4 regions of the Candidatus Clostridium radicumherbarum genome follow, and region 2 is predicted to be linked to each of the others. Evidence: riboswitches for the same ligand, from Rfam matches in the RefSeq annotation. Region 2 holds a riboswitch; each other region holds the start of a gene.
What was found. A riboswitch is a leader RNA that binds a small molecule or an ion and turns the genes downstream of it on or off. The one in region 2 is predicted to bind lysine.
Positions count from the first base shown of each region.

Region 1: another riboswitch for lysine. It lies ahead of kal (3-aminobutyryl-CoA ammonia lyase); the one in region 2 lies ahead of ACJDUH_RS10925 (aspartate kinase).
Region 3: another riboswitch for lysine. It lies ahead of ACJDUH_RS04225 (APC family permease); the one in region 2 lies ahead of ACJDUH_RS10925 (aspartate kinase).
Region 4: another riboswitch for lysine. It lies ahead of ACJDUH_RS11995 (transporter substrate-binding domain-containing protein); the one in region 2 lies ahead of ACJDUH_RS10925 (aspartate kinase).

Region 1 covers NZ_JBJHZY010000003.1:128,310-131,521, reverse strand. Annotated here, with positions in the region: gene kce (3-keto-5-aminohexanoate cleavage enzyme) at 1-803, opposite strand, end outside; gene kal (3-aminobutyryl-CoA ammonia lyase) at 833-1,225, opposite strand; lysine riboswitch at 1,361-1,540, opposite strand; gene ACJDUH_RS14395 (amino acid permease) at 2,135-3,212, shown strand, end outside.
Region 2 covers NZ_JBJHZY010000002.1:224,774-227,985, forward strand. Annotated here, with positions in the region: gene lysA (diaminopimelate decarboxylase) at 1-514, opposite strand, end outside; gene ACJDUH_RS10925 (aspartate kinase) at 535-1,737, opposite strand; lysine riboswitch at 1,849-2,019, opposite strand; gene ACJDUH_RS10930 (M18 family aminopeptidase) at 2,162-3,212, opposite strand, start outside.
Region 3 covers NZ_JBJHZY010000001.1:874,205-877,416, reverse strand. Annotated here, with positions in the region: gene ACJDUH_RS04230 (spore coat protein) at 1-85, shown strand, start outside; gene ACJDUH_RS04225 (APC family permease) at 124-1,479, opposite strand; lysine riboswitch at 1,611-1,784, opposite strand; gene ACJDUH_RS04220 (threonine ammonia-lyase) at 1,887-2,849, opposite strand; gene ACJDUH_RS04215 (hypothetical protein) at 2,920-3,212, opposite strand, start outside.
Region 4 covers NZ_JBJHZY010000002.1:465,310-468,521, reverse strand. Annotated here, with positions in the region: gene ACJDUH_RS12000 (DUF1540 domain-containing protein) at 204-563, shown strand; lysine riboswitch at 861-1,042, shown strand; gene ACJDUH_RS11995 (transporter substrate-binding domain-containing protein) at 1,210-2,058, shown strand; gene ACJDUH_RS11990 (amino acid ABC transporter permease) at 2,161-2,889, shown strand; gene ACJDUH_RS11985 (amino acid ABC transporter ATP-binding protein) at 2,922-3,212, shown strand, end outside.

The sequences.
Region 1 (3,212 bases), on a different contig from region 2:
ATCACTCTTGCCTCTTTTGGAGTAGCTACTTCTCTACCAAGTTCCTTTGCAAGTCTTACTACCTTTTCAACTAATTCACCATTAGATTTAGCAGGCATTCCTTTGGAAATGTAAACGTTGTCCTCATAACCAACTCGAACATGTCCTCCAGAAATTATTGATACTGCTGCCATAGGAAACTCATTTTTTCCTATTCCTGATACAGTAAAGGTGCTTCCTTCTGGGATACTTCCCATCATAAAAGTAAAATCTCTTGGAGATGCACTTATACCCCCATTAACTCCTAAAACAAAATTAAAATGCATTGGGGATTTAATATATCCCTTTTTATTAAGCCTTATAGCCATATCAATCATGCCTTTATCAAATACCTCAACTTCCGGCTTAATGCCAAGAGATATCATCCTTTCACCAAAGGCTTTAATCATGTTTTCAGTATTTACAAATATGTCATCTCCGCCAAAATTACAGGTACCGCAGTCTAGGGTAGCCATCTCTGGCAGTAAATCCACTGGCTGAAGTCTTTCTTCAATACTCATTCCAACTGCACCACCAGTAGAAGGCTGAATAATAACATCTGGGCATCTTCTCTTTATTTCTTCAATGCAAAGTCTAAATCTTTCCTTATCTTGAGTTGGTGTACCGTCATCATTTCTTACATGAAGATGGATTATACTAGCTCCAGCCTTATAGGCTGCCTCAGCCTCTCTTCCTATTTCCTCCACTGTATAAGGTACACTTGGATTGTGTTCCTTGGTAACTTCTGCCCCACATATAGCTGCCGTAATAATCAACTTTTCCATAAAACTCCCCCATTAAAATATTAATAATTTTAATCTCTAACTAATTTTCTCTGCTTGTTTTTCGGAACTACACAAGTTCCGCTTGCTCTGCATACTATAATAGGTTCCTCCAATATTTCAGCTGCAGAGTCGTTAATGTGCGGTAGCGGTACTATAACCTTCCTAGCTTCGAATGTCATCTTTCTAGAAGTGTTTCCGCACTCAATAATTTCTCCTTCTGCTTCAATATAGTCTCCTGCATAAACTGGTGCCAAAAACTCTACACTGTCATAAGCTCTAAATAAACCTTCATCTCCGTCATTTCTTATTAAAAGCTCTGTGGCAACATCTCCAAATAGATTAAGCATTCTTGCTCCATCAACGAGATTTCCACCATAATGGGCATCATGGGTGCTCATTCTCATTCTAATTAAAGCTTTCATAACTAACCCCTCCATCTGTTTGTAAAATATTGTTAATTTTTAAACATAAAAAAGCACTGAAGATTTTCAGTGCTTGCCTTTAAAACCTAAGGTTTTTAAATAGTGCCATCTATGCAATGAAAATCAATCTTCCATCACATAAATAGCGCTCCATGAAATTATTCATGGCAAGGATAAAAGTGTACCTATTATCCCCAAGGGTAAGCTAAAGAACTAAAATACCCTTTCGGCAGGTAAATCCTTCATCTTTAGTTTCGAAGGTTCTTCTTCTTAACACCTAAAGATTAAACGTTTACTTGCTCCTCTATTTATGTACCTAATTATTCAATTGTTAATTTTATTATATTCCTGCGAAATTTTACTGTCAATATATATTTATTGAAAATTTTAATATTTCATTAAAAAGAAAATATTCTATTTAATGAATAAATTTATTTACCAACCTTAGTAAAATGAATAATTTCTAATATGTTACATGAAGTATATTTCAGGAGCATCTCTTCTCACTTAAATGTTACTTTCCCATTTTACATTAAATTTTTTTAAAAAAAGTACTTCCCATGATAAAAATAATTTTATATAATATATTTAATATATTTTGAAAATTCATTTAATTGACAATAAATTTGTTCAATCCTTTATCACTTTACTACGCGAAACATTATTTACTCTATATATTTATCTCTTTTGAGCTTTTATAACATTGCTTTATTCATAGTTTTCTTAAATTATTAATATAATTAAATATAATATAATAATTTACATCTACTAAGGATATTGCCTTTTATTTTCATATGATAGTCAATTGGTAGACTATTTTTATTGTTTATCGTATAATAAGCACATAATTTTATTATGGGGAATTATGTTATGTGTTGTTATAAAACAAAATATTAAGGAGGACAAGCTATGGATCTTTTTAGAAAGAAAACCGCGGACATGATGGAGGATGAAGGGGAACATTCGGGACTTAAGAAAAAATTAAAAGCCATGGACCTAGCTGCATTAGGTATAGGTTCAGTTGTCGGTACTGGAATCTTTGTTGCTACAGGTTCCGCTGCACAAGCTGCAGGTCCAGCTGTAATTATTTCATTTATTCTTGCTGCACTTGTAAGTGGTTTTTGTGCACTAACCTATTCAGAACTTGCTACTATGTTTCCAGTTGCAGGTAGTACTTATTCTTATTCTTATGTTGCATTCGGGGAATTTATTGCATGGGTTATTGGTTGGGATTTAATGCTGGAATATGTCGTTTCAGCTAGTACTGTTGCCTCAGGTTGGTCAAGTACCCTAATTGCATTACTTGCAAATTACGGAATTGCACTTCCTACATCAATAACAACTTCAACTTTAAACGGAGGTATTGCAGATGTACCTGCAATTCTTATTACTTTATTGGTAACTTGGATACTTTATATTGGTATTAAAGAAAGTGCCAATGTTAACAATATTATCGTTGGAGTTAAAATAGTAGTAATTTTACTATTTATATTCCTTGGTTCAACACATATAAACCTTGCTAACTTCCACCCATTTGCACCATTTGGCTGGAAAGGTATTATGAGCGGTGCTGCACTTATATTCTTCTCTTATATCGGCTTTGATGCAGTTTCAACTGCTGCAGAAGAAACTGTAAATCCAAAGAGAGACGTTCCATTAGGACTTGTTATATGCTTAACTGTAGTTATTATCCTTTATGTAGCTATAGCATTTGTTCTTTGTGGTATAGTTCCTTTCAAGAGTATCGATATTACAGATGCTCTGCCAGCTGCACTTAGAAGCATAGGTATTAATTGGGGCGGTGCCTTAGTTGCTACTGGTGCTATTATAGGTATGATTTCCACATTACTAGTTACACTTTACGGTCAAATTAGAATATTCATGGTTATGTCAAGAGATGGACTTCTTCCACCAGTTTTTGCTAAATTGCATACTACCCATAAAACTCCACATATTTGTACTTGGATTACTGGTTTAATATGTGCAG
Region 2 (3,212 bases):
TTTGCCCTGTTTTTATATAGTCATGGGTATGGGCTTCTATACCTGGAGTTATCCTTAAAAGTATCTTTTGTATTTTATTATAAGTTCTAGCTATTTCATTTATTTTTTCAATTTCGAAATAATTATCTACTACAAACTTTCCCACCCCATTTTTTATGCCAAGTTCTATTTCTTCTATGGTTTTATTATTTCCATGGAAATATACTTTTTCTAATGGGAAACCACTTTTTAAAGCTGTATAAAGTTCTCCACCTGAAACCACATCAAGGCAAAGACCTTCTTCCTTTATTAACTTGCACATAGCTAAGGTTAAAAAAGCTTTTCCAGCATAGGCAACTCTATTCCCAGCTTCTAATGCCTTAAAAGCACTGAGGTATCTTTTACATTTAGTTCTTACAAAAGCTTCATCTATTACATATAAAGGAGTACCATATTCATTAGCTAATTTAACTGTATTTACTCCTCCTATAACTAACTCATTATTTTCTATTTTTACATTTCCAAAAAACTGCATAGGGTGCCTCCTTAAAATATTTAAAGGTTGAATTCTTCTGCAACAATATTTATGGCTTTAAGCTTGTCATCTTGTTTAATAGCACAGGTAATTCTTATTTCTGAGGTAGTTATCATTTTTACCTTTATATTATTCTTACTAAAAAGCTTGAACATCTTCGCAGCAACTCCTGAAGTAGTTTTCATTCCAATACCCACCATAGAAAACTTTGTAATATCTTCATCTATACTAATACAATCTTTTTTAGCATAAATTTTTACCACTTCCATGCTTTCCTTTAAATCCTCTTTAGGAACTGTAAAGGAAATATTTACTCTTTCATTTATAGGTGAAGTCTGACTTATCATATCGATGTTTATTCTTCTGCTTGCTAAAGCTTCAAAGAGATTTGATAATACATTTATATCATAGCTAATGTTTTCTATAGTTATTGCCACATCATCATCACTAGTAGCAAGGCCTGTTACAGCTTTTCCTTCCATATTCATTTTATTATTAACCTCCTTAATTACTGTTCCTTTAATATCACTATTACTAAGGCCTACATAAATTGGCACACCATATTTTTGTCCCAGCTCCACTGATCTTGAGTGCATTACTTGAGCACCAAGGCTTGCAAGTTCAAGCATTTCCTCATAATCGATTTGTTTTATTTTATTTGCTTTGCTATATTTTCTAGGATCAACACTGTATATTCCATCAACATCAGTATATATTTCGCAGATTCCATTCAATTTAACTGCTATAGCAACAGCTGTGGTATCAGAGCCCCCTCTTCCTAAAGTAGTAATATCTCCTTCTTCATTTATTCCTTGGAAACCAGCTACAATCACTATTTTATCTTCCTTCAAACTGTTTCTAATTTTACTTCCATCAATATCGTCTATTAAGGACTTACCATAATTTCCAATAGTTTTTAAACCAATTTGATAGGCTGTATAACTTATAGCATCATATCCTAAGTCCTTAAGTGTCATAGCAAGAAGGGAGGAAGAAATCATCTCTCCAGTTGAAAGCAGTGCATCCAGCTCTCTTTTGTCAGGATTATCTGTTATTTTCTTTGCTAAAGCTATAAGCTCATCAGTAGTATCTCCCATTGCAGATACTACAACTACAAGGCTCTCTCCTTTTTCCTTGCGTTTTATAATACTAGAAGCAACCTGCTTTATTTTTTCAATTGTTCCCACTGAACTTCCGCCATATTTTTGAACCACAACCCTCATATTTTGTCCTCCTTTGAATCTTTATGCAATAGATTTTTGCTGGATAAAAAAATAAATGCAGCAAAGGAACACCCTTGCTGCATTAAATACAATAGTATTTTACAACTCTGTGTACCTTGTAGCTCTCCACTATTTTCATAGTGACAACAATACATATATTTTATGTATTGCCAGGGAATATATCTGTCGATATATTTCCTTCGGCCATAGCTCCTTTTACCATACATTTTCGCGTACCCGCTCCGAATGGCTACTAATAGTTACGGCGCCTCTACCCTAGGCAGATATTTAATTGTAATTTAAATTAATAATCTTAAATTGTACTTTATCATATTAAATCAGAAAATGCAAGTATAAAATATCTTAGTTGCATTTACAAAAATAATGTAGCACGAGAAACGTCCCCGTGCCACATGCCGCATTTTTAAATTTTATAGAATTCTTCAAAGGATTTTACAACATAGCTGTGGTCCATCACTCCTCCAAGCTCCCTGACAGAGTGCATTGCAAGTATTGGAGTACCCATATCCACTGAACGAATTGCAAGATGTGTGGAGGAAATTGGCCCTATAGTTGAGCCTCCTGGTGAATCAGAACGATTAACAAATCTCTGCACAGGAACTCCAACATTTAAGCATATTTGCTCATAAACTGCTGCTGTGTTGCTGTCAGTAGTGTAGCTTTGGTTTGCAGCTAGTTTTATTACTGGTCCCTTGTTTATTAGGGGTCTATTAACAGGATCTGCTTTTTCTTCACTGTTTGGATGAAGTGCGTGTGCTAAGTCTGCAGATATCATAAAGCTTCTTGCAATAGCTCTGAAAAAGTCCTCTCTACTACCACCTAAGGAAAAAACTATTCTTTCTAGGATATTAGAAAGCACCTCAGAATCTGCTCCCTGCTTTGTGTGGCTCCCTACTTCCTCATTGTCGAAGGCTATCATAACATTAGTAGCCTCAGAAGCCTCCGCATTTGTAATTGCCTTAATTCCAGCATGGATCATAGCTAAATCATCCAGCCTGGAACTGGATATAAATTCATTGTTTAAGCCTATTATTTTCCCTTTTTCAAATTCATAAAGGAATAAATCAAAATCCAATATATCCTTCATATCCACCTTTAGCTCATTTGCAATGACGCTTATAAGATAATTATTCTTTTCAAATTCATCATTTACCATAGCTATAATTGGAAGAGTATCCTTTTGTCCATTTATTTCATAGCCTTTGTTTACATTTCTATTAATATGTATAGCTAAGTTAGGTATTATTAATATAGGTCTGTTTATATTAATAAGCCTTGTTTCAGGATTAAGTACGTTTTTACCCTTTAAAATAACTCTTCCAGCAATTGAAAGCGGCCTATCAAACCAGGTACTTAATATTGGTCCTCCATAAATTTCAGTATTAAGCTTAACGTAATTATTTTCAGATACTATTTCTGGTCTTGGCTTAATTCTAAAACTAGGTGAATCAGTA
Region 3 (3,212 bases), on a different contig from region 2:
ATGGTATACCACTAAGGATGCTCCAGATGCAGATGTTCAAAAACTTAAAACTGATGTAACTGCAATGGCTAATGAATTAACATAATTTTAAAGCAGGAGTTTAAAATAACTCCTGCTTTATGTTTAAGCTGCATTTTCATAGCTTCTTATACTGTTTATTTTTTCTTTATTTTTAAAGGCCATATATACATAGAAAGGAATGCCAGCTAACATAAGTAAGAATCCATACATTACTGTTTCTGCTCCTGAACCATAAATTGTCCAACAAGCATATATAAAACCAACTAATGGTACAAAAGCACTTTTTACAAAACTTAAAAAATTAAAGTTCTTTTCTCTCTTAACTATAAGCATCATATCGGCTGCAGCAGTAAATGCATAAACAGGCAGATATGATAATGTAGCAAGTAATATAACAAAGTTAAAAGCAGCTGTTAAACTCTTTTGATAATTCATAGCTAAAAGTATATTTACTAATACTGCACTAACAATTAAAGAAACCTTTGGTGTTCCATTTTTACTTATCTTTGCAAAAAAGCTTGGAAACATTCCATCTTTGCCTGCAGCATATGCTATTCTAGCTGTAGAAAGCAGCCACCCTATTGTAGTTCCTAATATAGAAATAACAACACCAACAGTTATGAGTTTAATTATTCCATTGCCAAAATATTGAGACAAAATTTCTGCTATTGGTGCACTGCTTTTAGCTAAAGCAGATTGTGGCATGGCACCCATTGCAAATATATTAATTGCCATATACATCACCACTGCTATAGAAATTCCAATTATTGTACTCCTAGCTACGTTCTTCTCAGGATTTTTGATTTCCCCAGCAGCTATGGATGAACTTTCAAAGCCTATAAAAGCCCAAAGAGTAGCCGTTGCAGCGGCTGGCAATGTACTAATTCCCTTTCCACTTGGAAATGCAGGAGTAAGATTACCTATTTTAAAGTGAAGCGCAGCTGATATTATAAAAAATAAAAATAATCCAATTTCAAATATAGTTATAGTAGTCTGAACCTTACCTGCTAGTTTTACCCCTATAACATTGATTAATGTAAATATCCAAAGTATTAAACTTGCAAATAGAAATGAAGCTAAATGATTGCTTCCTATAGTGGGATATAAGGTTCCAGCATAGCTGGTTACAGCAATTAATACTGCAGCATTACCTATCCATGAGCCATTCCAATAAAGCCAAGCATTTATGAAGCCCATGAAATCACCGAAGGCTAATTTAGAATATTCATAAGGCCCACCAGTCTTATGTATTTTTCTGCTTAACCTTGCAAAGGAAAGTGCTAAAAAGATTGAGCCTAAACCAGTTATAATCCATGCTAAAATGGTTGCCCCTGGTCCAGAGGTTGATGCTAAGGTGGCAGGAAGCATAAATATACCTGAGCCCATAATATTTCCTGCAACAAGCGCGGTAGCTATTACTAATCCTAATTCCTTCTTTAACTTTGTGTTTTGTTCCATATTGTTTAGCCTCCAATAAAGTTTAAAGTTTTGCCAGAATAGCTTGTACAAGTTTAGGATAAGCATACAAAAGACCTTGAGCAAAACACTCAAGGCCTTAAAACACGCAAAAAACACATACTTTTATTCCCATGAATGATAGCTCTCCACAATATAATTGTGACAGTTTTGTACATATTATATACAGAACCAGCTATACAGCTTTAAAGCATAAGCTGTATGCTTCGGCGATGCTTCCTTTCCTGCTGTTTCTCTGTGCTTGCCTCCACAGAAGTACTATTAAGCCTCGCGCCTCTACCCTTGTTATTAACTTTTCACTGACATGTATTATTATGCATCAATACTTTAGCTTAGTCAAGTGTTAAATAGACATAAAACGACATATTTTTTGTTTGTTCTATTTAATATTAATTATATTTATAGCCTAGAAGCTCATACATAAGCCTTTCATCTAAATTGCCACCTGATACTACTACAGCTACATTTTTCCCTTTAAATCTTTCCATGTTTTCAATGATTGCTGCTACTGATGCAGCCCCCGCTGGTTCGGCTATTACCTTATCCTTTTCAATAAGCTGAACAATTGCTTTTCTAATTGTTTCTTCATTTACTACAATTATGTCATCAATGCATTTAGCTGCCATTTCATAGGGAATTTCACCTACTCCACCAACTAATGCATCACAGATAGATTCCTCACTTTTATAATCGAAGTAACATTGCTTATCTCTTAAAGCTGCAACCATGGCTGGACAAGCGGCAGTTTGTACACCAATTATCTCAATCGATGGTTTTAAGTGCTTTGCTGCAACACTTATACCTGTAATAAGACCACCCCCGCCTATTGGAGCAATTATTACATCAATATCTGGATTTTCATCAAGTATTTCAAATGCTATAGAGCCTTGCCCTGCTATAACTTGAATATCTGAGCAAGGGTCAATAAAGGTAAGCTTTTCTTTTTTTCTTGCTTCCTCAGCTTCCTTATGAGCTTCATCATAGTTTTCCCCAGTCTCTATTACTTCTGCACCATAATACTTTATCTTGGTGAGTTTTGCCTTTGGAGTAGTTTTAGGAACAAATATTTTTGCTTTTATTCCTCCTAACATATATGAAGCAAAGCTTACTCCAGCACCATGATTTCCGGAGGATACTGCAATGACACCCTCTGTTCTACTCTCCTCTGAAAGCCAAGTCATTTTGCTTAAAGCTCCCCTTACTTTAAAGCTTTTTAACCTTTGCTGTGATTCAAGTTTTAAAAATATCTTAGTATGTTCATTGCTTAAACTATAAGATAATTCAAGAGGAGTTTTATATATAAATTTATTTATCCTTTCTCGTGCTGATAAAACATCTTCAAAAGTTACCATAAGAATTACCCCCAAAATTCTTTTAATAACCCTATTTTACCATTAATTTGCAATATTTTAAAATATATTTTCATCCTTTATTTTGAAAAAGATCAAGTACAAATTTTTTTCTTTCTGAAATTTTATACGTAAATATAAGCAGTATAATGGAAATAAAAACATAAAATAACTTAACTTTTAAAATTTCACCTTTTCCATAATCACTATATTGATAAATATGTCCAAGGATACCCTTTGTCTGTGTTATCTTACATCTCCATAGCGCCTCCTCAATTAGGTAATAAGAAGTTATTATAGAAGTACTTACTGCTATATCCCGTGAAATATATATAATGAATAAGCTTAGTGAAATGATAAATACAT
Region 4 (3,212 bases), 240 kb from region 2:
AAAAGAATGCATGTTAGTGCAACTGATTCATTTTATTACTTGGCAGCTTAAGCTGCTATTTTTTTTGTTAAATTTATTTAAATTTCCCCATTATCTACATTGCTTTATAATTTATTTTATAAAATTACTATTCATTAAATAGAATAAATTTTTCATTATTGTGCAAAATATGGCTAATGATATTGAGAAAGGTGGTTTTATTTATGAATGGTGATTTAAGCTGCAGTGCCCTTAATTGCGTGCATAATATGACTGGGCTTTGCTCAGCAAACCAAATTCATGTTATAGGCAGCAGCGCTTACAGCAGTGCAGAAACAATGTGCAATACCTTTGCTGAAAAAGGTATTAAAAATGCTTTTACTCATCTTACTAATATGAATATTCCAGGTGAAGTTAAGCAGGTGTTTACTAATACCTCAATTGAAATGAGTCCTGTAATTAAATGTGATGCTCTTAATTGTACATATAATGATAACAGAGCCTGCTCAGCCTCACACGTACAGGTACACGGACCGGATGCTAGTTCAACTGAAGGAACCCAATGTGAGACTTTTAGAAAATAGAGAATATTAGAACTAAATTAATCAACAATAGCACTGCTTCTACTACTAATAATATAATACCTATGTTAATGATACTTATAAAAATTAATGAAATATCATTAAAGTGAAGTTAGATAAAGAGTAATGAAAATAATAAAAAAATGAAGAAATAATTACAAAATATATTATTAAAAGAAAAAAAGTTCTAAAAATTTTATTTGTAAACAGTTACATTTGACAATATTTTACAACAAACTGTTGACAGATTTAAAATATTGTTATAAAGTAGTTTTATAATTTAATAAGACCTCACTTTTACGGTGGGGTAGAGGCGCGGTGCTTAATAGTCCTTAGTGGAGCTTGAGAAACATTGAAACTAGGGAGAAGGATTCATCGCCGAAGCTTATAATATTCTCTATATTATTTGCTGGGTCTGCAGTTAAGAGCTGCAGGACTGTCTCAATAGACTACCCGGTTTATTGAGTTGTGCTATCTCATTTGGGAAATGAAGGGGTTTAGGAGCAAGTGTGCACATTGCGACCTGAGGTTACCTCAGGTCTTTTTTTGTTCAAAAAAAGACCGAAATGAGAAATATGAAAATCCAAATGAAAGATTAGCCTTTTTTAACTGCAAAAGCAGAAAATATAAGAAAAAGGAGATATGTAAAATGAAAAGAAAATTTTGGTCATTAATGGCAATGTCACTAACAGCAGTATTAGTTTTAGGAGGATGCGGGACAAGCAATACCTCAAAGGATACAAAGGCACAGGCAGCAAATGATGCTGGAACCTTTAGAATTGGACTTGAATGTGGATATGCACCCTTTAACTGGACACAATCAGATAGTTCAAATGGTGCTGTTAAAATAGATGGCAGCTCAGAGTATGCAGGAGGCTATGATATTGAGATAGCTAAGAAAATTGCAGATGGTCTTGGAAAAAAATTAGTGGTAGTTAAAACTGAATGGGATGGCCTGGTACCAGCTTTGACTTCAGGTAAAATAGATGCAATTATTGCAGGTATGTCACCAACTGCAAAACGTAAAGAGACTATAGATTTTACAAATAACTATTATAAATCAGATTTAGTTATGGTGGTTAAAAAAGGCGGAAAGTATGACAATGCTGCATCAATACAAGATTTCAGCGGGGCAAAGGTAACTGCTCAATTAAATACCTTCCACTATTCAGTAATCGATCAAATTAAGGGTGTTCAAAAGCAACCTGCTATGGATAACTTCCCCGCAATGAGAGTTGCTCTTCAATCTGGAATGATTGACGGATATGTTTCAGAACGTCCAGAAGGGGTTAGTGCTTCTGCAGCAAACTCGGCTTTTAAAATGGTAGAGTTCAAAAATGGCTTTGTTACATCACCAGACGATACAGCAATTGCAGTAGGTGTTGCAAAGGGCAGCGATTTAACTGAAAAAATCAATAAAATTCTAGCTACTATTCCTGTAGATCAGCAAAAATCTATCATGGATACTGCTATTAAGAATCAACCAGCAGCAAAATAAACAGTACAAAACTTATTAAGGCATTATAGAGGCGGCTTAGTTTGTAGTATAGATATTAGATTGGACAAGCTGCCCTGCACAATAAAGCAGGAGTGATTAAAAATGAGTTTTCAATGGGTAATAAGAATTATTAAAGATAACTGGCCAATGCTCCTTCGTGGAGCTGGCATGACACTTTTGATTTCAATGATTGGTACTATATTAGGCTTTTTTATTGGCCTTATAGTAGGCGTTGTACGAACTATTCCAATGCCTGAAAGAGGTATAAAAAAGGTAATTCTTAAAGTTATTAATGCTGTTCTCTTCATATATATAGAATTATTCCGTGGAACACCAATGATTGTACAAGCTATGGTAATTTACTATGGTTCTGCCTTAGCTTTTGGAATAGATATGAACAGATTAACAGCAGCAATATTTATTGTTTCTATTAATACTGGTGCCTACATGTCTGAAATTATCCGTGGAGGAATAGTTTCAATTGATAAGGGACAAACTGAGGCGGCTCAGGCTATTGGTATGACACATCTTCAAACCATGCTTAATGTTGTACTGCCCCAGGCAATTCGCAATATTTTGCCAGCAATGGGTAATGAATTTGTCATCAATATAAAAGATACATCAGTGCTTAACGTAATATCTGTAACAGAGCTTTATTTCGAGACAAAGTCAATTTCAGGAAATAATTTTAGATATTTTGAATCCTTTTTCGTTGCATGTATTCTGTATTTTATAATGACCTTTACAGTAACAAGAATCTTACGTTTTATAGAAAAGAAATTAGACGGACCAGAAAATTACACTATGTATGCTAATCAGATGCAGATATAGGTGCAAGGATTTATAAAAAGGAGACTTAGAAAATGGAAAATGTAATTGCGGTTCAGCATTTAAGTAAATTCTTTGGGACTCATGAGGTATTAAAGGACATAGATTTCTCAGTAAAAAAGGGAGAAGTGGTCTGCATAATAGGTTCCTCTGGCTCAGGAAAATCAACACTTCTTCGCTGTATTAATCTTTTGGAAAAGCCAACTAGCGGCGAAATTATCTACAGTGGAGAAGACATTTTAGATGACAAGCATAATATAAATGAGTATCGTACAAAGCTAGGTATGGTATTTCAGCAATTTAACTTATTTGACAATCACAATGTT